DNA from 3 places in the Paracoccus saliphilus genome. Region 3 is predicted to be linked to each of the others. Evidence: riboswitches for the same ligand, from Rfam matches in the RefSeq annotation. Region 3 holds a riboswitch; each other region holds the start of a gene.
The links. A riboswitch is a leader RNA that binds a small molecule or an ion and turns the genes downstream of it on or off. The one in region 3 is predicted to bind thiamine pyrophosphate.

Region 1 (9,776 bases), 1.8 Mb from region 3:
ACCAGTTCCCGACACATTGCCCCGAATGCGGCTCGGAGGCGATCCGCGAACCGGGCGATTCCGTGCGCCGCTGTTCGGGCGGCCTGATATGCCCGGCGCAGGCCATCGAGAAACTGAAGCATTTCGTCAGTCGCTCGGCCTTCGATATCGAGGGGCTGGGGGCAAAGCAGATCGAGATGTTCTTTGCCGATGACGCCCTGCCGATCCGCGAGCCCGCCGATATCTTCACCCTGGCCGAGCGCGACGCGGCGAACCTGCCCAAGCTGAGGAACCGCGACGGTTTCGGCGCGCGATCCACCGAGAAACTCTTCGCCGCGATCGAGGAAAAGCGACGTATCCCCTTGGCGCGTTTCCTTTTTGCCCTGGGCATCCGGCATCTGGGCGAAGTGGCGGGGACGACCCTGGCCCGGCATTTCGGCACATGGGAGGCGCTGATCGCCACCATCGACGGCGCAGCGGCAGAACCCGCCTTCACCGCCGAGGACGACAAGGCCCGCCGCGCCGTGCTGGAAGACAGCCCCAACTGGGCCGAGTTGACCGGCATCGACGGGATCGGCGCGGTGCTGGTGCAATCGCTGGTCACCACCTTCACGCAACCGCGCGAGCGTGAAAGCATCGACCGCTTGACCTCGATGCTGACCATCCTGCCTGCCGAAACCCCGGCATCCGCGCAAACCGAGATCAGTGGCAAGACGCTGGTCTTCACAGGCACGTTGGAGCGCATGACCCGCGCCGAGGCCAAGGCGCGGGCCGAGGCGATGGGGGCCAAGGTCGCGGGCTCGGTCAGTGCCAAGACCGATCTGCTGATCGCCGGGCCCGGCGCGGGATCAAAGGCCAAGAAGGCCGCCGACCTGGGCGTGGGTATCATCGACGAGGATGAATGGATGCGGATCGCCGGGCAATGAGCGGGGCGAAGGGCAGACCCCCGTCGCTGTTTCCGCTGTTTGCGGAGATCGACACCTTGCCGGGGATCGGGCCCAAGGGCCGGGACGCGCTGGCGCAGATGGGGATAGAGCGTCCGCGCGACCTGGTCATGACCCTTCCGACCGGTGGCATCACCCGCCGCCAGATCGACCGGATCTCCGATGCACGGCCGCCTGAAATCGTCACCATCGCGGTCACTGTGACCCGGCATTTCCCGCCCGCTTCTCGCGGCCGCCCATGGCGCGTGCACTGCACCGATGCGCATGGCGGCGATTTGACGCTGGTCTTCTTTCACCCCCGCCGCGACTGGATCGAAAGCCAGCTTCCCACCGATGCGCGCCGGATCGTCAGCGGCAAGCTGGAACTGTTCGACGGTCTCGCCCAGATCGTCCATCCCGACCATATGCTGCGCGAGGGCGAGGCATTGCCCGCCGCGTTCGAGCCGGTCTATCCGCTGTCACAGGGCCTGACCCAACGGATGATGTCCAAGGCCGTGACTGCCGCGATGGAACGCATGCCCGAGGTCGAGGAATGGATCGATCCGCAGCTTCTGAAAGATCGCGGCTGGCCCGGCTTCACTGATGCGTTGCAACAGGCCCACGCGCCCGAATCGCCGCGGGACCTGTCGCCCGACAGCCCGGCGCGGGCGCGGCTGGCCTATGATGAATTTCTCGCCCACCAGATGACGCTGGCGCTGGTGCGGCGCGAGAAACGGCGGTTGAGGGGCAGGCCGACGCAGGGCGATGGTCGCTTGCGTCAGGCGGTGCTGGCCAGCCTGCCCTGGCCGCCGACCGGGGCTCAGACTCGTGCGGTCGAAGAAATCTCTGCCGATTTGGCCAGCGACCGGCGCATGAACCGGCTGCTGCAGGGCGATGTCGGCTCGGGCAAGACGCTGGTCGCGATGCTGTCGGCGCTGGTTGCGGTCGAGGCAGGGGGGCAGGCGGTGTTGATGGCCCCGACCGAGCTTCTCGCCCGCCAGCATGCCCGTGCGCTTGAGCCGCTGGCGCGGGCGGCGGGCGTTCGGCTGGCCGCGCTGACCGGTCGCGACAAGGGCGAGATGCGGGCGCAGCTGCTCGAAGACCTCGCGCAGGGCCGCGTCGATATCCTTGTCGGCACCCATGCGGTGTTCCAGAAGGATGTGCATTTTTACGATCTGCGCCTTGCCATCATCGACGAACAACACCGTTTCGGCGTCGCGCAGCGGCTGGAACTGTCGGCCAAGGGCGACGTGCCCCCCGACATGCTGATCATGACCGCGACGCCGATCCCCCGCTCGCTGGCGCTGACGCAATATGGCGATCTCGACCTGTCGGTGCTGGACGAGAAACCGCCGGGGCGGCAGCCGATTACGACCGTGATGATCTCGGACCAGCGGCTGGACGAGGTGACTGCGCGCCTGCATGCCGTACTTGAACAGGGGGCGCGGGCCTATTGGGTCTGCCCGCTGGTCGATGAAAGCGAACTCAGCGACCTGACTGCCGCCGAGGCGCGGTTCCAGTCGCTGCGGGCGCAGTTCGGCGAGGATGTGCGGCTGATCCATGGTCAGATGCCCGCCGATCAGCGCGACGCCGCCATGGCGGATTTCGCATCGGGCCGGGCGCGGATTCTTGTCGCGACCACGGTGATCGAGGTCGGCGTGGATGTGCCTGAAGCCACGATCATGGTGATCGAGCGGGCCGAGAGCTTTGGCCTCGCCCAGCTTCACCAGCTTCGCGGGCGGGTCGGGCGCGGGCAGGGGGCCTCGACCTGCCTGCTGATGTATCACCCGCCCCTGGGCGAGACCGGCGCCCGCCGGCTGACCACGCTGCGCGATACCGAGGACGGGTTCCGCATCGCCGAGGTGGATCTGGAGATGCGCGGCGCGGGCGACGTGATCGGCACTGCGCAATCGGGACTGCCGCGCTTTCATATCGGCGATCTGGAGCATCAGCCCGCGTTGATGGCCGTGGCCCGGCAAGATGCCCGCGCATTGTTGGAACGCGATCCGGCGCTGGATTCGGCGCGGGGGCGAGCAGTGCGTTTCCTGATGTGGCTGATGCAGCAGGATCAGGCGATCCGACTGATTTCCGTGGGGTGAGTCCGGCTTCATTGCGTCCCGCGATGGCTGGGGCTCTGCCCCAGACCCCGGGATATTTGCATGAAGAAGAAATGGGACGAGCCCGGCACAATCCCGAAGGTTGCGCCCATGGCCCGGATCTGGTCTTGTGAGCCGTGACGGGGGCGCCCATCCGGGCTGAGATGCACCCTTTGAACCTGAACCAGATCATGCTGGCGGAGGAAGTCGCGTTGCCGTCATGGCCTTCACATGTCGCCCGCGTGCCGCGCCGGGGGAGGCAAGATGATTCCGAATATTCTGTCGATCGCGGGCTCCGATCCTTCGGGCGGGGCGGGAATCCAGGCCGATCTCAAGGCGATTTCGGCCAATGGCGGCTATGGCATGGCCGCGATCACTGCCCTGACCGTGCAGAACACGCAGGGCGTCAGCGCGGTTCAGATGGTGCCGCCGGATTTCGTGGCGGCGCAGATCGGGGCGGTTTTCGACGATATCCGCGTCGATGCCGTCAAGATCGGCATGCTGGGGGATGCGGCGGTGATCGCTGCCGTGGCGCGGGCGCTGGAGGGGCGGGGTTGTCCCATCGTGCTGGACCCGGTGATGGTTGCCAAGGGTGGCGACCGGCTGCTGGCGGTCGATGCAGTTGCGGCACTGCGCGAGTTGCTGATCCCGCGCGCCACGATCATCACCCCGAACCTGCCCGAGGCCGCCGATCTGCTTGGATGCGCCGAAGCGCGGGATCGCGCGGGGATGGAGGCGCAGGCAAGTGCTTTGATGGACCTGGGGCCGCAGGCGGTCCTGCTGAAGGGTGGGCATCTGGGAGGGGCCGACTCGCCGGATCTGTTGGTTAGCGCGAATCGGATACAGTGGTTGGAGAGCGCGCGCCACGCGACTCGCAACAGCCATGGAACAGGATGCACGCTGTCTTCGGCACTGGCCACGCAGCTGGCCTTGTCGGAGGAGGTTGGACAAGCCGTGGAAGCCGCAAAATCATATGTTTACAGGGCATTGATTGCCGCTGACCGGCTTCGGGTCGGGCAGGGACACGGCCCCCTGGATCATTTCTGGGCGCTTCGATAATTCAAAATGTTCTCATAAAGTTCTTTACAGGCGGGTGCGGATATGAGAACAAAGCAGCAACACGAAGGAGTTGCCATCATGAACCGCGAATTCGTTTCCGATCTGCTCGGCGTTGCCGCATTGTCCGTGACCACCATCGTCATTCTCTGGCTGCCAGCCATCCTGCAAGCCTGACCTACTGCCCCGCGTTGCATCATCGGCGCCGCGCCTGTGCGCCGTCACTGTCTCCCTGCACGCGCAACTTGACCGGCCCCATCGCGGGCCGGTTTTTTCTTTGCCGAGATCGATTGCACTGGCGTCACGCAAAGGTGAAGACGGCAGGGAAGCGTGCGTTGCCTGTGTACGGGTTGTGTACGCCCTGTGCATATCTGGTGTACCGGTTGTGCAGCCCGAAATCCGGCATTTACTATGTCAGGCGGCGGCCGCCGTTGCACATGACAACGGGGCGCAACGCTCGTAACCGTTGCGTGGTGTTTTCCGAATGCGCTGCGGGAAGGGTCAGGCCCCTGCCTGCGCCTCGTCCATGGCCGCGAGTGTCGCTTCCCATGCCAGCAGGATCGAAGCATGGCGGTTCGGGTATTCCCGCGCCGGCAGCAATGCCTCGAGTTCAGCAAAGGGCGCGCCCGGCGCCTCTCCACCCTGTTTCAGCATGGATTTCAGCTGGTCGCGGGTCGTCTCGATTTGCTCGCGCGTTTGGCCGATGACCGCCGAGCCGAGCACGGAGGCTGAAGCCTGCCCTAGGGCGCAGGCGCGGACTTGTTGAGCGAATTCAGCTATTTGATCATCTTGCACGATGACGTCCACGGTCACCGAGGACCCACAATGGGGCGAGCGGCGCATGGCGCTGCCTTCGGGGGCGGTCAGCCGCCCCTGATGCGGGATCGAGGTGGTCAGCGCCAGAATCCGGCGCGAGTAGAGTTGCATCAGATCGCTATCGCTCATCGGTCTTCCCCGCGCGGTCCATTCGTCCTAGATAGGTGTCCCGATTGCGAAAGGAAACCCGATGTTCGACCCGGCCAGCCTGAAGTACGATGCGAACGGCCTGATCCCGGTCATTGCGCAGGACGATTCCAGTAGCGAGGTGCTGATGATGGCCTGGATGAATGCCGAGGCCATCGCCCGAACATTGCAGACAGGGCGCGTCACCTATTGGTCGCGTTCCCGCAAGTCCTTCTGGATCAAGGGGGAAAGCTCGGGCCATGTGCAGGAGCTGGTCGAGCTGCGCGTCGATTGCGACCGCGACTGCCTGCTGGCGCTGGTCCGGCAGACCGGCCCGGCCTGCCACACCAACAGGCGCAGCTGCTTCTATACGGCGATCCGCGAAGGGGAAGAGGTCGAAATCATGCGGCCGATGGCCTAGAATCCGACCAGGCGGCGAAGGTCAGCGGGGCTGGTGCCTTCGTCGCGGTAATGGCGGATGGTGCGGGCATCGTCGCGCTTGGCCAGCCGCTTGCCGGTATCGTCCCGGATCAACCGGTGATGGTGGTAAAGGGGCGTCGGCAGCTTCAGCAGTTTCTGAAGAAGAGTATGTATCCACGTGGAATCGAACAAATCTTTTCCGCGTGTGACAATATCTATGCCCTGCGCCGCATCATCCACGACCACCGCCAGGTGATAGGATGTGCCCATGCCGCGCCTGGACAGGATCACGTCGCCGATCCCGTCCAGGAACTCGTCGCGGGTAAGGCTGTGGTCATGTCCGGGCATGATGGTCTCGTCGCGAAAACTCAACCGATCCAGTCCGAGGGCGTCAAAGGCGCGGGCGGTGTCCAGCCTGATGACATCATCGGGCGCCGCCTTGGACAGGTGACGCCCCCGACAGGTTCCGGGATAGATCAGGCCGTCAGGTCCGGCGGGCAGGGCGCCTTCCTGCGGGGCTGACAGTGCCGCGCGGATATCGCCTCGGCGGCAGCGGCACGGATATGAGAAGGGCGCCAACTGTGCCAAGGCGGCACGATAGGCTTCCATCCGCTCGGATTGCCGCATGACCGGGCGCTGCCATTCCAGGCCCAGCCATGCCAGATCCTCGTATATTGCTGCTTCGAATTCGGTCTTGCAGCGGTCGCGGTCGATATCCTCGATCCGCAGCAGGAACTGTCCTTCAGAGGCTTCGCGGGCGGCGACAAGCGCGGCATAGGCATGGCCCAGATGCAAAAGCCCGGTCGGCGAAGGGGCGAAGCGGCCGCGTCTTACTGTGTCGCCAGCCATGCCCGGAAATCGTCCTTGGCGCGCTGCGTATAGGCCGGGTAGCGGTCTTTCCGTCCCTTGCGTCCGCTTCGCATCTCTTCCAGCGGCGGAAACAGCCCGAAATTCACGTTCATGGGCTGGAAGGTCTTTGCCTCCGCCCCGCCGGTGATGTGATTGACCAGCGCGCCCATCGCCGTGGTGAAGGGCGGCGGCCCCAGGTCGTCTCCACGTGCCTGCGCTGCGGCCATGCGTCCGGCCAGCAGCCCCATCGCGGCGCTTTCGACATAGCCTTCGACGCCGGTGACCTGTCCGGCAAAACGCAGATTGGGGCGTTTGCGTAGCCGCATCCGGTCGTCCAGCAGGGTGGGCGAGTTCAGGAAACTGTTGCGATGGATGCCACCAAGCCGGGCAAAGCTGGCATCCTGCAATCCCGGGATCATCCGGAACACCTCGGTCTGTGCCCCGTATTTCATCTTGGTCTGGAAGCCTACGATATTATAAAGCGTTCCCAAGGCATTATCGCGCCGAAGCTGGACCACCGCATAGGCTTTTTCCTCAGGCTTGTGGGCATTGGTCAGCCCCACCGGCTTCATCGGCCCATGGCGCAGGGTTTCGCGGCCACGCTCGGCCATCACCTCGATGGGCAGGCAGCCATCGAAGTAACCGGCGGTTTCGCCTTCGCGGAACTCGGTCTTGTCGGCGGCCAGCAGCGCGTCGATGAAGGCCTCGTATTCGTCCCGGTTCATCGGGCAGTTGATATAGGCGCGGCGCTCGGCCTCGGTTTCGCCCTTGTCGTAGCGGCTCTGCTCCCATGCCACACCCATGTCGATCGTGTCGGCATGGACGATCGGGGCGATGGCGTCGAAGAAGGCCAGCGCCTCGGTGCCGGTCACCGCCCGGATCGAGCCCGCCAGCCGGTCGGATGTCAGCGGCCCGGTGGCGACGATCCAACTTCCTTCGGTGGGCAAATCGTCGATCTCGCCCGTGCGGATCTCGATCAGCGGCTCGGCTTGCAGCGCCTCTGTCACCGCTTGCGAGAAAGCCTCTCGGTCCACGGCCAGCGCGCCGCCCGCGGGCAGGCGATGCTTGTCGGCCATGGACATGATCAACCCGTCCGCCGTCCGCATTTCCCAGTGCAACTGCCCCACGGCGTTCATCACGTCGTCGTCCGAGCGGAAAGAGTTCGAGCAGACCATCTCGGCGCAATCGCCGGTCTTGTGGGCGAAGGTCCCGACAGCCGGGCGCATCTCGTGCAGGATCACCGGGACGCCGCTGCGGGCCGCTTGCCATGCGGCCTCGGATCCGGCGAGGCCGGCGCCGATGATGTTGACGGGCTCCATGCGGTCCTCTTTGCGATAAGTTCGACAGGCTGCTTGGCTAGCAGTGACCGGGCGAAAAGGAAAGGGCGGCGCCGCAGTGGCACCGCCCTCGATCCATGTCCACGATGGGACAGGGCGATTATTCTTCTGCGGCCTCTTCGGTCGCTTCCTCTTCGGTCGCGGCGCTTTCGTCCTCTTCCTCGTCATCGCTGGAGCGCAGCGCGGAAGGCGCGGCGATATTGGCGATGGCGAAGTTGCGGTCGATGGTCGGCTTGGCACCGGCGGGCAGCTTGACGTCCTCGATATGAACGCCGTCGCCGATTTCCAGCCCCGACAGGTCGACGGTGATCTGTTCGGGAATGTCGCCCGCGGTCACGATCAGTTCGACTTCCGAACGGACGGTCACGATCGTTCCGCCCTTGCGCAGGCCGGGGCAGTCATCATGGCCGGTGAATTCGACCGGAATGAACAGTTTTACCTTCGAGGTGCGGCGCAGGCGCATGAAATCGACATGGATCGGCAGATCCTTGACGACATCCTTCTGAACGCCACGGCAGATGACGCGGACGTCTTCCTGTCCGTCGACCTTCAGGTTCCACAGCGTGGACGTGAAACGCCCGGCGCGCAGCTTGGTCAGCAGGTCGTTGAAGTTGAAGGCGACTGGAACGGGGTCCTTGTGGTCGCCATATACGATGCCGGGCACCTTGCCTTCGCGGCGAGCTTGGCGGGCGGCCCCCTTGCCTGTCCCCGCGCGTGCCTCGGCCACCAGATCCGGGATCTCTTTGGCCATGATATCTATCCTAACAGTTGTTGACACCGCCATCCTCCAAGGGTGCATGGCGGCAAGGTGGGGCCTATAGCGCAGGACAGCCGGGTTGTGAAGGGGGATTCGTCACGCTCCGTATTCGCTCAGGAACCCTTCCGGCAACAGCAGGTTATGGCGGCCGACCGCGTGGATGTCGCGCTCGCCGCACAGCGCCATGGTGGTGTCCAGCTCGCTGCGGATCACCTCCAGCGCTGCCTTTACCCCGGCCTCGCCCATCGCGCCCAGCCCGTGGACGAAGGCGCGCCCGATCCATGTGCCATGCGCCCCGAGCGCCAGCGCCTTGAGCACGTCCTGACCGCTGCGGATGCCGCTATCCATGTGGATCTCGACCTTGTCGCCCACCGCCTCGACGATATGCGGGAGCATCCTGATTGCGGACAGCGCACCGTCCAATTGCCGCCCGCCATGGTTCGAGACCACGATCGCATCCGCGCCGAAATCGGCGGCAATGCGCGCGTCCTCGGGGTCGAGAATGCCCTTCAGGATCAGCTTGCCGCCCCACATGTCGCGGATTTTCGCGATCTTGTCCCAATCGAGACGCTCGTCGAATTGCTCGTTGGTCCAACTGCTTAGCGACGACATGTCACCGACGCCTTTCGCATGGCCGACGATATTGCCAAAGGAACGCCGCCTGGTCTGTGCCATGCCCATGCACCAGCGCCATTTCGTGGCCAGGTTCATCATCGTCGGCAGGGTCAGCTTGGGAGGTGCCGACAGCCCGTTCTTCAGGTCCTTGTGCCGCTGCCCGAGGATCTGCAGATCCAGCGTCAGGACCAGTGCGTTGCACCCGGCGGCCTTGGCCCGCTCGATCATGCCGGCGACGAAATCCTGATCCTTCATCACGTAAAGCTGGAACATGAAAGGCTTGGAGATATGCGCTGCGACATCCTCGATCGAGCAGATCGACATGGTGGACAGGGTGAATGGCACGCCGGCCGCTTCGGCCGCCTTGGCCGCGAGTATCTCGCCATCGGCATGTTGCATGCCGGTCAGTCCCACCGGTGCCAGCCCGACCGGCATGCTGACCGGCAGCCCGACCATGTCCGAGGCGATGCTGCGATTCGACATGTCGACCGCCACTTTCTGCTTCAGCCGGATCTTGGCGAAATCGCTCGTGTTCTCGCGAAAGGTTTGTTCGGTATAGCTGCCCGATTCGGCGTAATCATAGAACATCCGCGGGGTCCGGGCCCGATGCAGGGCCTTCAGGTCCTCGATGCAGGTTATGACAGGCATGGCACGCTCCGATAAATTGGTAAATTTTGCTTACCAGCCTTTCCGGTGCCGCACAATCAGCCGCCGTTCCGCTGCATCCGGCGCTGGATCTCGGGTTCGATCACCGGGTGCCGCAGCGCCTCGGCCCGCGCCCGCAACGCCTCCGCCCTGGACT
Region 2 (9,776 bases), 660 kb from region 3:
TCATGTTCTCATGGGTGGAACTGCTCCTGTCGCGCACCCTCACCTCGGTCGATGCCAAGCCCATTGCTGCGACGATGACGCGAACGGTATCGGCATCTGGAATGGATTGGGGCGTGCTGGCTGCGGCGGGGATTCTAACGATCATTCCGGGCGCATTGGTGATCTGGTTCGTGCGGAACTACATCGCCAAGGGCTTTGCCTTGGGGAGGGTGTAAGACCATGGTTGGCGATATGACCGCGCATCTTCTTCTTCACGGAAATATCCCTGGGGGTCCGGGGGCAAGCAGCCCCCGGCTTTCGCGGGACGCAATCGAAGGGGTGGTATGATGCGCCGTTCGCTCAATCTCGGTTTCGGTATCGCCGGTCTGGTCTGGCTCGCCGTCATCGTCTGGCTGATCACGCAGGTGCCGATGCGCGACAATGCAAAGGATTGGACCGGTAGCCTCGATCCCGGCGGCTGGATGGCATGGACCCTGCCGACCGCACTGTTCTTTGCTGTCATCGCGGGACTTCTGATCGGCTTTACATGGCTTGCGATCCGCTTTCCCGAGACGCCACGGAAAGGTGTGCTCGGACTGATGACTACGCGCGGCGACCGGCTGTTTATCAGCATGCTGGGGTCGGCTTTCATCTGCCTGATCTGGCTGGGCGTGATGGGGATGCCGCTTTGGGGCGGGGTAGCCGTCGCCTTGATATACGCCGCAACGGTGTTCCGTTGGGTGTAACAACTGCCGGGCAATCATGATCCGGCAATAATATGGGAGGGAAACCATGAGACTACATTTGACCACCGCCATGGCGCTTGCGCTGATGGCGACGGCCGCGCAGGCGGGTATGGAGGAAGCGCAAGCCTTTCTCGATGCCGAAATCGACAACTCGGTCCTGACTCGCGAAGAGCAGGAGGCCGAGATGCAGTGGTTCATCGATGCCGCCGAATCTTTCAAGGGCATGGAGATCAACGTGGTGTCCGAGACCATCACCACGCATGAATACGAGGCCAAGGTGCTGGCCCCGGCTTTCAGCGAGATTACCGGCATCAAGATCACCCATGACCTGATCGGCGAGGGGGACGTTGTCGAAAAGCTGCAGACCCAGATGCAATCGGGCGAGAATATCTATGACGCCTATGTCAATGATAGCGACCTGATCGGAACACATTGGCGCTATCAGCAGGCGCGCAACCTGACCGACTGGATGGCAAATGACGGCAAGGACGTCACCAATCCGGGTCTGGATATCGATGATTTCATCGGCAAGTCCTTTACCACCGCGCCGGATGGGAATCTTTATCAGCTTCCCGATCAGCAATTCGCCAACCTGTACTGGTTCCGCTATGACTGGTTCAACGACCCCGAGATCCAGGCCGAGTTCAAGGAACAATACGGCTACGATCTGGGTGTGCCGGTAAACTGGTCGGCCTATGAGGATATTGCCGAATTCTTCACTGGCCGCGAAATCGATGGCAAACAGGTCTATGGTCATATGGATTATGGCAAGAAAGACCCCTCGCTCGGCTGGCGCTTTACCGATGCATGGCTGTCGATGGCCGGGAATGGTGACAAGGGTATCCCGAACGGCGTTCCAGTCGATGAATGGGGCATCCGGGTGGACGAGAACAGCCGTCCCGTGGGCTCCTGCGTGGCGCGTGGCGGGGATACGAACGGCCCGGCTGCGGTCTACTCGATCCAGAAATACCTGGACTGGATGGAGAAATACGCTCCCCCCGCGGCTCAGGGCATGACTTTCAGCGAGTCCGGCCCGGTTCCCGCACAGGGCGAGATCGCTCAGCAGATGTTCTGGTACACCGCCTTCACCGCAGACATGGTCAAGGAGGGATTGTCGGTCGTGAACGAGGACGGTACTCCGAAATGGCGCATGGCACCCTCGCCGCATGGCGCCTATTGGCAGGACGGGATGAAGCTTGGTTATCAGGACGCGGGATCCTGGACGCTTTTGAAATCCACTCCGGATGATCGCGCCAAGGCGGCTTGGCTTTACGCGCAATTCGTGACCTCCAAAACCGTGGACGTCAAGAAAAGCCATGTCGGGCTGACCTTCATCCGCGAGTCCTCGATCCAGCATGAGAGCTTTACCGAGCGTGCCCCGGAGCTGGGCGGCCTGGTCGAGTTCTATCGCTCGCCCGCCCGCCTGAACTGGTCGCCCACTGGCACCAATGTGCCGGACTATCCCAAGCTTGCGCAGCTTTGGTGGCAGGCCATCGGCGATGCCGCTTCGGGCGCCAAGACCGCGCAAGAGGCGATGGACAGCCTTTGTGCCGAACAGGAAAAAGTGCTGGAGCGGCTGGAGCGTGCGGGTGTCCAGGGTGATATCGGTCCGAAAATGGCCGAGGAGCACGACCTGGAGTGGTGGAACAACTACGCCAAGGAAAACGGGACTATCGCTCCGCAATTGAAACTGGAAAACGAAAAGCCGCAACCCGAGACCATCGGCTATGACGAGCTGGTACAAAGCTGGCAGGAGTAAGTTATCAGGCGCAAGGGGGCGGTCGCTTGGCTGCCCTCTTCTTCTTTGTCCAAATACCTTTGGGCCGACCTCGGCCCCGGATGCCTCCGGCGGAGGTATTTGCACAAAGAAGAAGGCAAGGGAATGAGAGATGACCATTCTGGCAATGGATCAGGGAACAACCTCGTCGCGGGCCTTGGTGTTCAGCGATGATCTGCAGGTGCAGGCGAGTGCGCAGCAGGAGTTCGAGCAGCACTTCCCCCGTTCAGGCTGGGTCGAGCATGATCCCGACGATATCTGGACAACGAGCGCGGCAACGGCCCGCGGGGCGATCGAAAAGGCGGGCAATCCACGCATCGACGCGATCGGGATTACCAATCAGCGTGAAACGGTCCTGATCTGGGACCGCAAGACCGGGCAGCCTATCCATCGCGCCATCGTCTGGCAGGACCGGCGGACTGCGGATCTCTGTCAACGGTTGAAGGATGAAGGCTGCGAAGAGGTGGTCAGGACAGTGACCGGGTTGCTGTTGGACCCCTATTTCAGCGCGACCAAGATCGCCTGGATACTGGATGAGGTAGAGGGAGCCCGGGCGCGAGCCGAAGCAGGAGAACTGGCGTTCGGCACCGTGGACAGTTTCCTGATCTGGAAGCTGACCGGTGGGCAATCGCATGTCACGGACGCGACGAATGCCTCGCGCACCCTGCTTTATGACATTCGCAAGGGCGAATGGTCGGACGAGATGTGCCGGCTGTTCGGCGTGCCGCGCGCGATGTTGCCGGAGGTTCGCGATTCTGCGGCGGAATTCGGGACCACCCGCGCCGATCTGTTCGGGCGCGAAATTCCGATCCTTGGCGTGGCGGGCGATCAGCAGGCGGCAACCGTCGGGCAGGCCTGTTTTGCTCCGGGCATGATGAAATCGACCTATGGCACAGGCTGCTTTGCGCTGTTGAACACCGGCGATCAGGCGGTGACTTCCGAGAACCGGCTGTTGACCACCATCGCCTATCAACTGGACGGTAAGCCGGTCTATGCGCTGGAGGGTAGCATCTTCATTGCCGGGGCGGTGGTGCAATGGCTGCGCGACGGGTTGATGCTGATCCGCGAAGCGAGCGAGACGCAGGCTCTGTCGGAACGCGCCGATGACAGTCAGCAGATCATCATGGTGCCCGCCTTCACCGGGCTGGGCGCGCCGCATTGGAACCCGCAGGCGCGCGGAGCGATCTTTGGACTGACGCGGAATACCGGCCCGGCAGAATTCGCACGGGCCGCGCTGGAAAGCGTGGGTTTTCAGACTCGCGATCTGTGGCAGGCGATGCGCGCCGACTGGACAGAGGCTGGCGATGCTGTCCTGCGGGTTGATGGCGGAATGACCGCCAGCGAGCCGGCAATGCAGTTCCTGGCAGATATTCTTGGCGCGCCGGTGGATCGACCCGAGAATACTGAAACCACCGCGCAAGGAGCAGCCTGGCTGGCGGGTTTCCGCGCCGGTCTGTGCCCCGGCCCGGACGAATATGCCAAGGCTTGGCGCCTGGATCGACGGTTCGAGCCGAAAATGGACGAATCCCTTCGCCAGCAGCGATATTCCGCTTGGCAGCGTGCTGTCGCGGCTGTCATGTCCGTCTGACTTCCGGCTTTGTGATTTCACCTCGGCGTGTTTTCACGTATTATTGCGGGAAAACGACAAGAGGGCAGTGATGAACAGGTTTCTGAAACTCGCGATCGTCGCGCTTGTCGCCTCATGCGGGGGCGGCAACTACAAGGCGCCACGCAACCTCGATAATGCATGCGCAATCGTGGCAGAACGTCCGGCCTACCTCCGCGCGATGAAAAAGACCGAACGGCGATGGGGGGTGCCCGTCCATGTGCAGATGGCGACGATACATCAGGAATCCAAGTTCATCGGTGATGCACGGACACCTCACAAATATCTGCTGGGCGTGATCCCCGTTGGTCGCCAAAGCAGTGCTTACGGTTATTCGCAGGCCTTGGACGGGACCTGGGAGGAGTATCAGCAGAAAACCGGAAACAGGCGGGCGCGGCGCAACGATATCGATGACGCCACCGATTTCATGGGCTGGTACATGGATGGCTCCTACAAGAGGTTGGGTATCTCGAAATGGGATGCGACCTCGCAATATCTGGCATATCATGAGGGACGTGGCGGTTATGCTCGCGGTTCATACCGGTCGAAATCCTGGTTGATGGGGGTGGCGAACAAGGTGGGCAGTCGGGCACAGACCTATCGTGCGCAGTTGTCCTCTTGTGGACGGGCGTGATTACGACAGCGATGAAACCGGGTTAACCCAGATATGCGCGCAGTCCAGGCGGTGGATTGTCAAGCAACGGTTTTGTCGGTGTCGGCGCGCATGCGGTGCCATCCTCGATCAGGATCGTCTGCGGGGCAAAGCTGCGCGCATCCTGGGGATCATGCGTGACCATGAGTACGGTTGCCGCTGTTTCATTGGCAATACGTGCGACCAGTTCCAGCATATCGGCCTTGAGCGCAGGCCCAAGGGCCGCGAACGGTTCATCGAGCAGTAACAGGGGGCGAGCCCGCAGCAGAACGCGGGCCAGTGCCACACGGCCTTGCTGGCCCCCCGACAGGTCGGCAGGGCGGCGTTTCTCCGTACCCGCCAATCCGACCTCTGACAGTGCCCGGCTGATGCGCGCCTTCTGATCGGCGTTCAATCGCAGATCAGAGCGCATCCCCAGGCCGATATTTTGAGCGACGGTCAGATGCGGAAACAGGTTTTGATCCTGGAACAGAAAGGATACCGGACGCTGGCCGGGGGGCAGAGCGGTAATGTCTTGACCGTTCCAGAGGAGCTTTCCCCGATCCGGTGCCAGGAATCCGCCGATCAGAGACAGGAGCGTGGATTTCCCTGAACCGGACGCCCCGATAACTGCCATGCGCGAAGCAGGTGGAACTGACAGATCTGCTTGCAAGGTGAATTCGCCGAGAGTGACCGTTATGTCGTTCAATTCAAGCAAGACGGCCTCCCCGATCGAACAGCCAGAACAGCGCAAAGCTGATGACCATCAACAACACCGCGCAGGCAGAGGCATCGGCCATGCGATAGGAGTTCATCAGTTGGTAAAGCTTTAGTGGCAGGGTTGGCTGATCGGTGGCAAAAAGCGTGATCACACCCAGATCGCCCATCGCCAATGCCGCTGCCAGACCTCCGGCAAAGCCGAGCGGACGTGCGAGGCGCGGCAGCGTCAGATGGCGCAGCCGGGCCAGCCCCCGCATCTCGAGCGAATCCGCAAGGCGCCCGTAATCGTCCCGCAAGGCTTGGGCGGCGGGGATCAGGGCGCGCAGGCCAAAGGGCAGGGCCATGATCGCGTTGATCGCGACCGTAACCGGCAGGGCCATCGCGTCGGTCGACAACCACCCGCGCAGCAGGATGAACAGCCCGGTGCCCAGCACGAGCGGCGAGGCGACGATGGGCAGCATCCCCGCCATCTCGATCCAGTGTGCATTGCCGCGCGCGATGGCCAGCGCCAATGTCAGGCATAGCAGTAGTGCAAGAAGCGCCGAACTGACTGCCATCACGGCCGAACGTGTGGCGGCAGCCCAGACATCGGCGGGCAGCATAGGGATACGCGGCAATCCCGACGCGGTAACCGACAGGATGGGCCATAGCAGGAATGACGATGCCAGCAGGATCGCAAGCATGTCCGTCCCCCGACGCCAGCCCTGCGGCCCCCGTGGACCCTGCGTTTCGTGCAGCCCCGCGCCGAAAGCGGCGGGGATCGTGATCCAGCGGGCCAATGTCATCGCAGCAAGGCTTAGCCCGATTTGCACCAGCCCCAGCATCGCCGCCCGGCCCAGATCGAAATCGAAACGAAAAGCCTGATAGATAGCCAGTTCGACCGTGGTGGCCGATGGCCCGCCACCAAGCGCAAGGGCAACGGTGAACGAGGTCAGGCAGACCAGGAACACTGCCAGCCACACTCCTGGCAGGACCGAACGGAGCATCGGGCGTTCCAGATGCCGGGCGATATCCGCAGGCGTAAAGGCAAGGCTTTCAGCCAGGCGGAACCGCTCGGCCGGGATTGCCTGCCACCCCTGCAGGATCAGCCGCACCGAGAGCGGCAAGTTGAAGAAGACATGGGCAAGGATGACGCCCTGCCAACCATAAATGCTCATCTCTGGCAGGCCCAGAAGGCGCAACCCGTCATTGATCGCGCCGTTACGCCCAAAGACCGAGATCAACCCCATGATCGCCACGATCACCGGCAGGATGAAGGGCGCGCCCAGCAACGTGACCAGCGCCGCCTTTCCGGGAAAGCGCCGCCTCGCCAGCGCGCGTGCCACCGGGATTGCCAGTATGGCGGACAAGGCGGCGGATAGCACCGCCTGCCAGACCGTGAACCGCACGGCGCGCCAATCCCATATTCCCAGTCCCGACAATCCGCGCGCCTGCCACGCCACCGCCGCCAGCGTGCCCAGGATCAGCGCTGCCAGGGCGGTGGCAATCAGCACACCGCCGGGGTCGCGCTTTATTGCGAGAATGCCCGCAGCCATTCATCCAGAGCCGGTTTGCGAAGGGCTTCGGCCTCGTCCTCATTGTAGAACAGGGTTTTTTCGGGGCGGGGCAGGTCGCGCATGACCTCGGGCCATTCTTCCCGCGGCAACTTGGCAGGCATCGACCAGTTGGCCAGCGGGATCGTCCGTTGGAATTCTGGCGTCAGAATCCAATCCATGAATTCTTGCGCCAGTTCGGGTTGATCGGTCGATTTTACCTGCGCGGCAAGCTCGGCCATGAAGTAATGCCCCTCGGGAAAGATCGCGGCATGTTTGGTCGTGTCGCCTTCTGCCTCGATATGATAGGCGGGCGAGGTTGTGTAGGACAGCACCATGTCTGCCTCTCCATCGGTGAACATGCCGTAGGATTCCGACCAGCCCTTTGTCACGGTCAGGACCTTTGGGGCCAGTTTGGCCCACGCCTCGGGGGTGTCGTCGCCATAGACCGACTTGACCCACAACAGCAGGGCGAGGCCGGAGATCGAGGCGCGCGGGTCCTGGATGACGATCTTCAGATCGTCAGGCGCGTTCAGCAATTCGTCGAAGCTGGCGGGCGGGTTCTCCAGCCGCGTCTCGTCATAGACGAAGGCCGTCTCGCCCCAGTTATAGGGCAGGAAGATCTCATCGCTCCATTCCACCGGCAGTGACAGGTCCGAGATATCCTGACCATGCGGCGCGAACAGGCCCGAGGTGCGGGCGCGGGCCGTCACATCGGTGTTCAGGCCAAAGACGATATCGGCATCGGTGCCTTCGCCTTCCATCAGGATACGGGGCAGGATGTCGCCGGTGACGAATTCCAGGTCACAGTCGCAGAAAGCTTCGAAACCCTTTTCGATCTTGGGTCCCGGCCCCCATTCGCTGGCGATGTAATCGCCGGCATAGACGGTCAGCACGGGCTTGTCCTGGGCAAATGCCGGTGTGGCAGCCAGCAGTGCCGCGGCAATCATCCGGATTTTCATCGCCGAGCCTCCTCTTTTGCGGTGTCGAAAGAAAGGGCAGCGAAACCTTCCCTCCGCCGGGGTCAACCGGATCAGGTTCAACGGGTCCGCGATCACGCGTCTCAGCCCGAACGGGCCCCCCGAGGTATCCGCGCAGCATAGTGCAGCTGTGACACTTCGCAAGGTGAAAGCGAGGTTTCCAATGCTGGCGCGGACGGCTAGAAACATCGCCACGAGGGAAGAGAAGGACCGGCATGAGCGATCAGCCCACCCCGATGATGGCACAATATCTGGCGATCCGAGATGCGAATCCGGGCGCGCTGCTGTTTTATCGCATGGGCGATTTCTACGAGATGTTCTTCGAGGACGCCGTGCAGGCCGCCGCGGCGCTCGACATTGCCCTGACCAAGCGCGGCACCCATCAGGGAGAGCCGATCCCGATGTGTGGCGTGCCAGTTCATGCCGCTGAAAGCTATCTGCTGACACTGATCCGCAAGGGATTTCGTGTCGCCATCGCCGAACAGATGGAGGACCCGGCTGAGGCCAAGAAGCGCGGTAGCAAATCGGTCGTTGCGCGGGATGTCGTACGGCTCGTCACGCCGGGCACGCTGACCGAGGAATCCCTGCTGGAAGCGCGGCGTCACAATTTCCTTGCCGCCTTTGCGCAGGTTCGGGAGGAGGGGGCATTGGCATGGGTCGATATCTCGACTGGCGCATTCCAGGTGATGGAATGCCCCTTGCCGCGCCTGTCCCCGGAATTGGCACGACTGGCTCCGCGTGAATTGCTTGCGGCCGACGAGGCCGGGCTCGAGGACTTGGCCGCCGAGGCCGGGGCGGCGCTGACCGATCTGCATGCCAGCGCATTCGACAGCACAGCGGGTGCTCGGCGGCTCTGTGCGCTCTACGGGGTGGAAACGCTGGACGGGTTCGGCAGTTTCTCCCGCGCCGAGTTGTCGGCGATGGGTGCGATTGTCGACTACCTGGAGATGACGCAGAAGGGGAAATTGCCGCTACTGCGCCATCCGACCCGCGAAAGGGCGGGCGGGGCAATGCAGATCGACGCTGCGACGAGGCGCAATCTTGAACTGACGCAGGCGCTGTCGGGTGGGCGCGAGGGCTCTTTGCTGGCCGCCATCGATCGCACCGTGACCGCCGCAGGTGCGCGGCTGCTGGAGCGTCGTATCAGTGCCCCGTCCCGCGATCTGGCACTGATCCATGCGCGGCAGGACGCGGTGGCGCAGCTTGTGGACGATGCTCGCCTCTCGGCTGATCTGCGCGAGGCGTTGGCTCGGGTCCCCGATATGGACCGGGCGCTCTCCCGGCTGGCATTGGAACGTAGCGGGCCGCGCGATCTGGCGGCGATTCGGGCCGGGCTGACGCAAGGGGCGGCGATTGCCGAACGCTTGCCAGAGGATGCCGCGCAAGTTCTGTCCGATGCGGCCCGCGACCTGATCGGTCATGACGAGTTGATCGACCTGTTGGATAACGCTCTGGTGGCCGAACCTCCTCTGCTGGCCCGCGACGGAGGCTTTGTTGCACCCGGTTACGACGAGGATCTGGACCAAACCCGCAAACTGCGCGACGAAGGGCGCGGCGTAATCGCCTCGATGCAGGCCGATTATGCGGCGAAGGCCGGGGTTCAAAGCCTGAAGATCAAACATAACAATGTGCTGGGCTACTTCATCGAAACCACGGCGACCCATGCCGAGAAGATGATGAAGCCTCCCTTGTCCGAGACATTCATTCACCGCCAGACTACCGCGAACCAGATCCGCTTTACCACGGTGGAGCTGAGCGAGTTGGAAACCCGTATCCTCAACGCCCGTGATCGTGCGCTGGAGATC
Region 3 (9,776 bases):
TCCGCGAGGCCGATGACAACGAAGAGCGATGCCGCGATGGTGGTCAAAAGAACGATGTCCATATCCCTGCGATAGCGGGAAAAACCCGGGCAGGGAATATCACGGAGCACTTGGGAGGGCGGATATTTTGAAATCTGCCTTGCATCGAGGCGTGTCAGGCGAACCCCGGAGGGATTGATACCCGGCCCTATAGGTATCGCCAGACAATATTATTCTGGGCGTCAGCTAATCCCGGCTGCCAGCAACGCCAGGTCTCGATGGCCACGCCCGGCCAGTTCCGTTGCCGCACCCCATGCGCGCATACCGCTGCGGCAGCACAGCACCACACGCCGCCCGGCCGGAGGTTGCCACGCGGACATGGCTTCGGGCAGCAGGCGCAGGGCACCGGTCGTGACAGCACGCGGAGCCTCGCTTTCCGGGCGTAGCTCTACCACGCAATCGGCGTCGCGCAGATCACTCCGTGAGATGAAAGGCAGCGCCGGGCCGTCGGGTTCCGGGGCGTCGTCGAAGCGAAAGCCGCCAAATCGCCACCCTGCCAGATCGACCGTCACCGCCTGCCCGATGGGCGAAGGCTCCATTCGCAGCAGGACGGACATCGCCATCTGCGCCTGCAACGCCCCCATCACTGCGACCGCCGGCCCCATTACGCCTGCCGTCGCACAGTTTTGTGCCCGCTGCGGCAGATCCGGGAACAATGCCCGCAAGCTTGGGCCGGTGCCGCAGAAACCGCCCATATATCCCTGCCGCCCAAGCACCGAGGCAGCGATCAGTGGCAGCCTGCGGCTCATGCAGGCATCCGAAAGGATATAGCTCACCGCAAAGCTGTCCGCCGCATCAATGACCAGATCGGCACCCTCAAGCATTGCGCCGACCGTGACCGGGTCCAGCCACCCGTGGATTGCCTCGATCGCGATTTCCGGGTTCAGCGCCATGGCCTCGCGTGCAGCGCAATCGGCTTTAGGCTTGCCGATATCGGCATTGCGAAACAGCGTCTGGCGATGAAGGTTGCTCTCATCGACGCAATCGCCATCCACGATCCGCAACCGCCCCACTCCGGCCCCGGCCAGCGCCGGGATCACGGTCGCGCCCAAGCCCCCGGCACCGACGATCAGCACATCGGCAGCGGCCAGCCGTGCCTGCCCCTCTGCCCCAATTTCAGGCAGGATCATCTGGCGATCATAACGGGACATGAGCACCCTCCCGCGTGGCCGCGATCCATTCCCGGCAGCGCGCCTCGGGATCGGGGGCCGTCTGAATGTCGGTCACCACGGCCGCGCTGTCCGCGCCCGCAGCAAAAACACCGGGCAGGCGCTCGGGTGTGAGTCCGCCGATGGCAACCAGTGGCACATCACCCACCCGGCGCTTCCAGCCACGGACACGGTCCAACCCCTGCGGACCCCATTTCATCTTTTTCAACAACGTCGGATAAACCGGCCCAAGAGCGACATATTCCGGGCCGAAGGACAGCGCGCGATCCAGTTCCACTTCATCATGCGTGGACAAGCCAAAGCGCACGCCTCCCCGCCGAAGCGCGTCAAAATCGGCGTCGTCCATATCCTCTTGTCCCAGATGAACGAAATCCACGCGCATATCCAATGCCAGTTGCCAGAAATCGTTCAGCACCAGCTGCGCCCCATGCGCCGCGCAGCAATCGCGGGCCCGCGCCACCTGATCGCGCAGAGCAGCGCCCTCGGCGTCCTTGACCCGCAACTGCACCAGTCGCACGCCCAGAGGCACCAACCGCTCCAACAGATCGGCATTCGCAGTGATGAGATAAAACCGGTCCAGCGTCATGACAGCGCCGCCATGCCGAAAATCGGGGTTGAGGCCACCGCCATATCGCGCTGCCCCATCAACCCGGCCTCATGTGCCAGTCGCCCGGCCTCGACCGCCCCGGCAAAAGCCCGGGCCATTGTCACTGGATCGCCTGCCTTGGCCACGGCAGTGTTCAGCAGCACCGCATCAAAACCCATCTCCATCGCCTTTGCCGCCTGCGACGGTGCGCCCAAGCCCGCATCGATCACCAGCGGAATATCCGGGAAATGTGCCCGCATCGTGCACAGCGCATCCTCGTGCCGCAGCCCCTGCCCCGAGCCGATCGGCGCGCCCCATGGCATCAGCACCCTGCACCCGGCCTCGACCAGCTTCTCGCCCAGGATCAGGTCCTCGGTCGTGTAGGGAAACACCTCGAAGCCATCGGCACACAGGATTCGCGCCGCCTCTACCAGCGCGAATGGATCGGGTTGTAGCGTATCGGCATGGCCGATCACCTCCAACTTGATCCAGTTGGTGTCGAACAGCTCGCGCGCCATCTGCGCCGTGGTGATCGCCTCGCGAGCGCTATGGCAGCCCGCCGTATTGGGCAAAAGCCGGCAACCGCTGGTCTTGATCAGGTCGCGGAACCCCGCGCCCCCCGCCCCTTCCCGGCGCAGGCTGACGGTGATGATCTCTGCCTGCGAGGCGGCAATCGCATCGCTCAGCACCTTGGGCGAGGGATATTGCGCGGTCCCCAGCATCAGCCGCGATTTCGGAGTGATCCCGTAAAACATCGCTCAGCCCCCTTGCATCGGTGACAGCACTTCGATCCGGGCGCCCTCGGTCAGTGCCTTTCCATCCCGCATGCCGCGCGGCACGAATTCGCCGTTCACCGCGGTTGCGACCGAGGGCGCTGCAAGGCCCCGCTCTTCGATCAGTTGGGACAGTGTGGCGGCGGAGGTCTCGACCTGCTCGCCATTCAGTTCAACTCGCATCTCGCATCTCCATCTGCAGGCGATCCGCCAGGGCTTCGGCCAGAGCCGGAGCCATCAGGAAACCGTGGCGATACATGCCGTTGACATGGATACGCCCGCCTTCCTCGCGGATCGCAGGAATATTGTCGGGGAACGCCGGACGCAGCCCTGCGCCCGCTTCGACCAACCGCGCCTCGGCAAAGCCGGGATGCAGGGTATAGGCGGCAGACAGCAGTTCCATGATCGCACGGGCAGTGATCGGGTCGGGATCGTCGGTCTCGACCATCGTCGCGCCGATCATGTAGCGCCCCTGCCCGCGTGGCACGACATAACAGGGAAAGCGCGGATGCAGAAGCCGGACCGTTCGGGTCAGCTCCAGTTCCGGCGCCTCGACGATCAGCATTTCGCCCCTGACCCCGCGCAAATCGGGCAGCAGATCGCGCGCGGCCATCCCCCGGCAATCGATCACCCGCCCGCGCGCCTCTCCCCGCCGGATTGGCACGCCCTCGCCGGTCAAGCGGTCCCGCAGGGCGGTCATGGCAGCGCGCGGGTCCAGATGTGCCTCTTCGGCAAAGAGCAGCCCGCGCACAAACCGACCCTGAAGATCCGGCTCCAGCTTGCCCGGATCGGTCCCCACATGCCCCGTTGTCATCCGCGCGTAGCGATCCAACTCCGCGCCATCGCGTGGCGGAGCCACGACTAATGTGCCGCGCCTGACCACACCCGGCACTCGCGCCGCCCACCAATCGGCGGCGCCTGCACCGGCGCTGACGACCTCGGGCGGCGCGGATTCGCCTTCGCATCCCGGCGCAAGCATCCCCCCGGCCCAATGCGAGGCCGGGGTTGCATCATCCGTCAGAATCTCGACGGGCAGGCCCCGCTCGGCCAAAACGGTCGCGACGCAAAGGCCCGCTACACCGGAGCCGATGACTGAAAACATCAGTCAGTCCCCCCGCACGAACAGGCACCGCGGGAAGATTTTGAAGGAAAGAGTCATCCCTCGACCTTCTCGACGTCTTCGACCGGCATGTAGAGATCACCGCCCTCGCGATATTTCCCGGCCATTTCTTCCATGCCCTTGGCGCGCGCATCGGCGCGGATGTCATGGCTGATCTTCATCGAGCAGAATTTCGGCCCGCACATCGAACAGAAATGCGCCACCTTATGGGCCTCTTTCGGCAGGGTCTGGTCGTGGAAGTCACGCGCGGTATCGGGATCGAGCGAAAGGTTGAACTGATCCTCCCACCGGAACTCGAACCGGGCGCGGGACAGCGCATCGTCGCGCAGCTTGGCCGCCGGGTGGCCCTTGGCCAGATCGGCGGCATGGGCGGCAATCTTGTAGGTAATCACGCCGGTCTTCACGTCATCACGGTCAGGCAGGCCCAGATGCTCCTTGGGTGTGACATAGCACAGCATCGCCGTGCCGAACCAACCGATCATCGCCGCACCGATGGCGCTGGTGATATGGTCATATCCCGGCGCGATGTCCGTCGTCAGCGGCCCAAGCGTGTAGAAAGGCGCCTCGCCGCAATGGGTCAGCTGCTTGTCCATGTTCTCCTTGATCTTGTGCATCGGCACATGGCCGGGGCCCTCGATCATGACCTGGCAGTCTTTTTCCCACGCGATCTGCGTCAACTCGCCCAGGGTTTCCAGCTCGGCGAATTGCGCTGCGTCATTGGCATCCGCGATAGAGCCGGGGCGCAACCCGTCGCCAAGGCTGAAGCTGACATCATAGGCGCGCATGATGTCGCAGATCTCGTCGAAATGCTCATACAGGAATGACTCGCGGTGGTGATGCAGGCACCATTTCGCCATGATCGAGCCGCCACGGCTGACGATCCCCGTCACCCGCTCGGCAGTCAGGTGGATGAAGGGCAGCCGCACACCGGCATGGATGGTGAAATAATCCACCCCCTGCTCGGCCTGCTCAATCAGCGTGTCACGGAACACCTCCCATGACAGGTCCTCGGCCACCCCGTTCACCTTCTCCAGCGCCTGATAGATCGGCACGGTGCCGATCGGCACAGGGCTGTTGCGGATGATCCAGTCGCGGATATTGTGGATGTTGCGCCCAGTAGACAGGTCCATGACCGTATCGGCGCCCCAACGGATCGCCCAGACCATCTTCTCGACCTCTTCCTCCATCGAGGAGGTGACCGCCGAATTGCCGATATTGGCGTTGATCTTGACCAAGAAGTTGCGGCCGATGGCCATCGGCTCGATCTCGGGATGGTTGATATTGGCGGGGATGATTGCGCGGCCCGAGGCTATTTCCTGCCGCACGAATTCCGGCGTGACGTGATCGGGAATGGCTGCGCCCCAGTCATTTCCGTCGCGGACCAGCTTTTCCTTCGCCGCTTTCCGGCCAAGGTTCTCACGGATGGCGACGAATTCCATCTCTGGCGTAACGATACCGGCGCGGGCATAGGCCATCTGCGTCACCGCCCCGCTTTTCGCCCTGAGCGGTTCATGCCGCAGCGGGAATCCCGGCACCAGCCGCTCACCCGTGGCAAAGCCGTTATCCTCGGGCTTGACCACGCGGCCATCGTAACGCTCGACATCCCCGCGTCCGGTGATCCAGTCCTCGCGCAGGCGCGGCAATCCCTTGGCGATATCGATCACCGCCTGCGGATCGGTATAGGGCCCCGAGCTGTCATATACACTCATCGGCGGCTCCATGGCCGAGGGGTGCAGCTCGATCTCGCGCATCGGCACGCGGATATCGGGATGCATCTCTCCCGGATGCCAGGCCTTGCGCGAGGCGGGCAGAGGTCCGGTGGTGATTTCAGGTGCGGCGGGCTGGCTGTGCTTATTCATGGCGTCTCCTCAAGCATCACTCGAAAAGACCCAGAATGATGGTTGAGGCAGAAAGCGACCGAACTGCGGTCCTTGCGGGGCCGCCACGGCCCAAAGAGCGGATGCCCTTCGGTCTTCCTACGCCAGTATCAACTGGGTCAGGTTCAAAGGGTCGCTGCACCGTGACTCGCGTCACCAATCAGCCTCTCAGTCCCTCGGGCGGGACTCCCCTGACGTGACGCAACGTCACAAACACGACAGGACTTGTCAAGCGCGGCTTTGCGCGACGCGGGAAGCGGATATGCGCAGCAGCACGTTGAAAGCCCTTCCCGGCGGGCACAGTTCATATCGGCAAAGCATTTCGTCACGATGAAAGGACGTTCGATGGCTTCCCTTTTCGATCCGTTGCAACTGGGCCCGCTGCGCCTGAGGAACCGCGTCATCATGGCCCCGCTGACCCGCAGCCGTGCCGGTGCCAAACGTGTCCCCAATGCGCTGATGGCCGAATATTACCGCCAGCGTGCCGGAGCCGGACTGATCCTGTCCGAGGCAACCAGCGTCACCCCGATGGGCGTCGGCTATGCCGACACGCCCGGCATCTGGAACGAAGAACAGGTCGAGGGCTGGAAGGCTGTCACCAGCGCAGTGCACGAGGCGGGCGGGACGATTTTCCTGCAGCTCTGGCATGTCGGACGCATCTCTCATCCGATGTTCCTGGACGGAGAGCTTCCCGTCGCGCCAAGTGCCATCCAGCCCGCGGGCCATGTCAGCCTGGTGCGTCCGAAAACCGCCTATGTGACGCCACGTGCGCTGGAAACCGATGAAATCCCTGGCATCGTCGAGGCCTATCGCCAGGGCGCCGAGAACGCCAAACGCGCCGGTTTCGATGGGGTCGAAATCCATGCCGCCAATGGCTACCTCATCGACCAGTTCCTGCAGGATCGCAGCAACAAACGGAGCGACCGCTATGGTGGTTCGATCGAGAACCGGGTGCGACTGCTGAACGAGATCACCGATGCGGTGATCGATGTCTGGGGCGCGAAGCGCGTGGGCGTGCATCTGGCGCCACGTGGGGACAGTCATGACCTGGGCGACAGCGATCCCGCCGCCCTGTTCACGCAAGTCGCCCGCGACATGGCGGCTCGCGGCGTGGCATTCCTCGCCCTGCGAGAGCGGATCGCCGAAGACAGCCTTCTGCCCAAGATCAAGCAGGCTTTCGGCGGCGTGGTCATCGCCAATGAAGGCCTGACCCGTGAAAGCGCCTCGCAATTGTTGGCAGAGGGTCATGCCGACGCCGCCGCCTTCGGGCGCGACTTCATCACGACGCCCGACCTGTCCGAGCGGTTTCGCAAGGGCCTGACGCTGAACGAGGCGAGGCCGGACAGCTTCTATGCCGGCGGAGCGGAAGGCTATACCGATTACCCGGTCGCGGAATCGATCGCCGCAGAGTAAGAACCGCCTCCTGCGCCTGCCACCCCGGTGGGCGCAGTCGGGCATTAAGATTACCTCTATGCCGGAAACCGTGATCGGTGCATGGGCCGACCAGAAATCAGGCGAAATCTGCCCCGGCCTAGAGTCCAAGTTCCCGGAACAGAAAGGGCAATTGTTCGGGCAGATCGTCGGCAATCAGACCGGGGCCAAAGCGTCGGGCAGCCTTGGCGTGGATCGCGACACCAAGCGCGGCTGCTTCGAATGCCGCGATCCCGCGCGCCAGGAATCCGACGATCAATCCGGCGAGGACATCGCCCGTCCCTGCCGTGGCCAGCCATGGTACATCACTGGCCGAATGGATATATGCCTGCCCGTCGGGCGCGGCGATCACCGTGTCGGGGCCTTTCAGAAGCACGACCGCACCGCAGCGCCTCGCCGCCTCGCGCAATGCGTCGACGCGGGAAAAGGCGGGGCCGCGCCGGGGCGTCTCGGCCAGCCGTCCGGCGAGATCGGGAAAGAGCCGTGCGAATTCTCCGGCATGGGGCGTCAGAACGCAGTTATCCGAAAGCCCCTCCGGCCAATGCGGCGCCTGTGCCAACGCCGTCAGCGCGTCGGCATCCAGCACGCAGGGTCGGGCGTGATCCAGCACGACCGGCAGCAAGCTTGCCGCTCGGTCCACACCACAGCCGGGACCAAGGCAGAGCCCGGCAACGCGCGGATCCGTCAGCATCGCCCGCACCTGCCCGGCATCGTCCAATTTGCGCCGCATCAGCGCGTCGGGCGGTCCCGCATGTTCCGCCATGGCGGCGGAGGGCGGGCAGAGCGTCACCAAACCGGCCCCGCCACGCAGCGCAGCCCGCGCGGCCAGCCTCGCCGCTCCGCCATGCCCTGCAGGACCAGCCACCACCAGCGCATGCCCATGGCTGTATTTGTGCCCGGCGGGATGTCCCGCAGAACCCCCCTTGCCCAAGGCAATCCGGGCGCGCGTGCTGAAATCGCCCATGCGGCTGTCCCGGACGGGAAACTCCGGCCAGATGGCGCCAAGCATGGGCGAACGCCTCGCATTCGCCGCCTGATCCACTTGCCTTTCGCGCCAATGCCGCAATCCGATATCTGCGATTACCAGCTTGCCACAGGCAGCGGGGCCCCGCTGCAGGAGATGTCCGGGCTTGGGGCTGTCGAAGGCGACCGTCAAAGTGGCGTTCAGCGGCATCGGGTCCGCATCATCCCCCAGGCCGGAATGCAACCAGACCCCGCTATCCATGCAGAGGCCCGAGGGACAATCGACGGTGACAAGACGCGGGCGCCCATCGCCATTGGCCGTCATCTGGCCGAGGCGACGCAGGACCGCCGCAATCTCGCCCTCTGGTGGACGGGTCAGGCCGGTGCCGAAAATCGCGTCGATACAAATATCGCTGTCGGGAATCCGCCGCAGTTCGCCTTCGGTCAGCGGCGCGATGGGGCCGATCCGTTTCCAGCGGCGTTTCATCTCGGCAGCATCCGGGCCCGGAATATTATCCACCCCCAGGACATGCAAATGCCAACCCGCTTGCGCCAGCAGCCGGGCGATCACATAACCGTCGCCGCCATTATTGCCCGGCCCGCACAGGATCGTCGCGCTTCCCGGCTTGGGCCAGCGCAGGCGAATCTGTCCTGCCACAGCCGCGCCTGCCCGCTCCATCAGCGTCAACCCGGTCACTTCGCCGCTCTCCATGGCGGCGGATTCGATGGCGCGCATTTGGGCGGTGGTGAGAATTTCAGTGCCAAATAGCATCGCATCTGCCTATATTGAGGGCATTATGCCTAAAAAATAGCCATACAAGCCCAGAGCGCGGTTTCTGCTGCCCGATCCTGAGCGTGCCGCATTTACCCGCGCCATGAAACCCGCCAATCAGGCTTCAGGCAAGCCGCGAGGAAGGATCAATAGCGATGAAAAAGATCGAGGCGATCATCAAGCCGTTCAAACTGGACGACGTGAAAGAGGCGCTGCAGGAAGTGGGCGTGCAGGGGCTGTCGGTCACCGAAGTCAAGGGCTTCGGGCGTCAGAAGGGCCACACGGAACTTTATCGCGGCGCTGAATATGTCGTTGATTTTCTGCCCAAGGTGAAAATCGAGATGGTGCTGCCCGACGATCAGGTCGAATCGGCCATCGACGCCATCGTGGATGCCGCGCGCACCGAGAAGATCGGCGACGGCAAGATTTTCGTGTTGCCCGTCGAACAGGCCATCCGTATCCGGACTGGCGAAACCGGCGACGACGCAGTTTAAGGATAACCCACGACTGATATCTGCGCCCGGCCGTGATGACTGCCGGGCCGCATCTACGAAGAAAGGGAAGAGATGCAGATCAAAGAGGTTTTGAAGCTGATCGAGGACGAAGACGTCGCTTATGTCGATGTCCGTTTCACCGACCCCAAGGGCAAGCTTCAGCATGTGACGCTGGACAAGGATCTGGTGGATGAGGACTTCTTCGAGGAAGGCTTCATGTTCGACGGCAGCTCGATCGCCGGCTGGAAATCGATCGACCAGTCCGACATGAAACTGATCCCGGATACCGCCTCGGCCTATATCGATCCGTTCTATGCCGAAAAGACGCTTTGCGTGCATTGCAACGTGGCAGAGCCGGACACGGGTGAGCCCTATAGCCGCGACCCCCGCGGAACAGCCGTGAAAGCAGAAGCTTACCTGAAATCCTCGGGCATCGGCGATGCCGCCTATTTCGGCCCGGAAGCCGAGTTCTTCCTGTTCGACGACGTGCGTTACTCGGTCACACCGCAAAAAGTGGCCTATGAGATCGACGCCGTTGACGCCGCCTGGAAC

Region 1: it holds a riboswitch for thiamine pyrophosphate, as region 3 does, so the genes downstream of both, thiD (bifunctional hydroxymethylpyrimidine kinase/phosphomethylpyrimidine kinase) here and thiC (phosphomethylpyrimidine synthase ThiC) in region 3, are expected to answer to the same signal.
Region 2: it holds a riboswitch for thiamine pyrophosphate, as region 3 does, so the genes downstream of both, JHX88_RS00800 (thiamine ABC transporter substrate-binding protein) here and thiC (phosphomethylpyrimidine synthase ThiC) in region 3, are expected to answer to the same signal.

What each region holds. Positions count from the first base shown of each region.
Region 1 is NZ_CP067140.1:1,292,207-1,301,982, forward strand. It holds gene ligA (NAD-dependent DNA ligase LigA) at 1-905, shown strand, start outside; gene recG (ATP-dependent DNA helicase RecG) at 881-3,001, shown strand; TPP riboswitch at 3,131-3,221, shown strand; gene thiD (bifunctional hydroxymethylpyrimidine kinase/phosphomethylpyrimidine kinase) at 3,263-4,057, shown strand; gene JHX88_RS06100 (iron-sulfur cluster assembly scaffold protein) at 4,556-4,999, opposite strand; gene hisI (phosphoribosyl-AMP cyclohydrolase) at 5,061-5,417, shown strand; gene gluQRS (tRNA glutamyl-Q(34) synthetase GluQRS) at 5,414-6,265, opposite strand; gene trmFO (methylenetetrahydrofolate--tRNA-(uracil(54)-C(5))-methyltransferase (FADH(2)-oxidizing) TrmFO) at 6,247-7,584, opposite strand; gene JHX88_RS06120 (50S ribosomal protein L25/general stress protein Ctc) at 7,703-8,353, opposite strand; gene JHX88_RS06125 (alpha-hydroxy acid oxidase) at 8,456-9,622, opposite strand; gene JHX88_RS06130 (hypothetical protein) at 9,679-9,776, opposite strand, start outside.
Region 2 is NZ_CP067140.1:167,313-177,088, forward strand. It holds gene JHX88_RS00765 (carbohydrate ABC transporter permease) at 1-215, shown strand, start outside; gene JHX88_RS00770 (DUF2160 domain-containing protein) at 324-725, shown strand; gene JHX88_RS00775 (ABC transporter substrate-binding protein) at 772-2,484, shown strand; gene glpK (glycerol kinase GlpK) at 2,615-4,090, shown strand; gene JHX88_RS00785 (transglycosylase SLT domain-containing protein) at 4,161-4,742, shown strand; gene JHX88_RS00790 (thiamine ABC transporter ATP-binding protein) at 4,765-5,457, opposite strand; gene JHX88_RS00795 (thiamine/thiamine pyrophosphate ABC transporter permease ThiP) at 5,450-6,994, opposite strand; gene JHX88_RS00800 (thiamine ABC transporter substrate-binding protein) at 6,970-7,953, opposite strand; TPP riboswitch at 7,985-8,085, opposite strand; gene mutS (DNA mismatch repair protein MutS) at 8,187-9,776, shown strand, end outside.
Region 3 is NZ_CP067140.1:3,890,431-3,900,206, forward strand. It holds gene JHX88_RS18625 (cation:proton antiporter) at 1-62, opposite strand, end outside; gene JHX88_RS18630 (HesA/MoeB/ThiF family protein) at 222-1,190, opposite strand; gene JHX88_RS18635 (thiamine phosphate synthase) at 1,177-1,788, opposite strand; gene JHX88_RS18640 (thiazole synthase) at 1,791-2,549, opposite strand; gene thiS (sulfur carrier protein ThiS) at 2,553-2,750, opposite strand; gene JHX88_RS18650 (FAD-dependent oxidoreductase) at 2,740-3,669, opposite strand; gene thiC (phosphomethylpyrimidine synthase ThiC) at 3,723-5,546, opposite strand; TPP riboswitch at 5,644-5,767, opposite strand; gene JHX88_RS18660 (alkene reductase) at 5,910-6,977, shown strand; gene JHX88_RS18665 (bifunctional ADP-dependent NAD(P)H-hydrate dehydratase/NAD(P)H-hydrate epimerase) at 7,096-8,730, opposite strand; gene JHX88_RS18670 (P-II family nitrogen regulator) at 8,886-9,224, shown strand; gene glnA (type I glutamate--ammonia ligase) at 9,297-9,776, shown strand, end outside.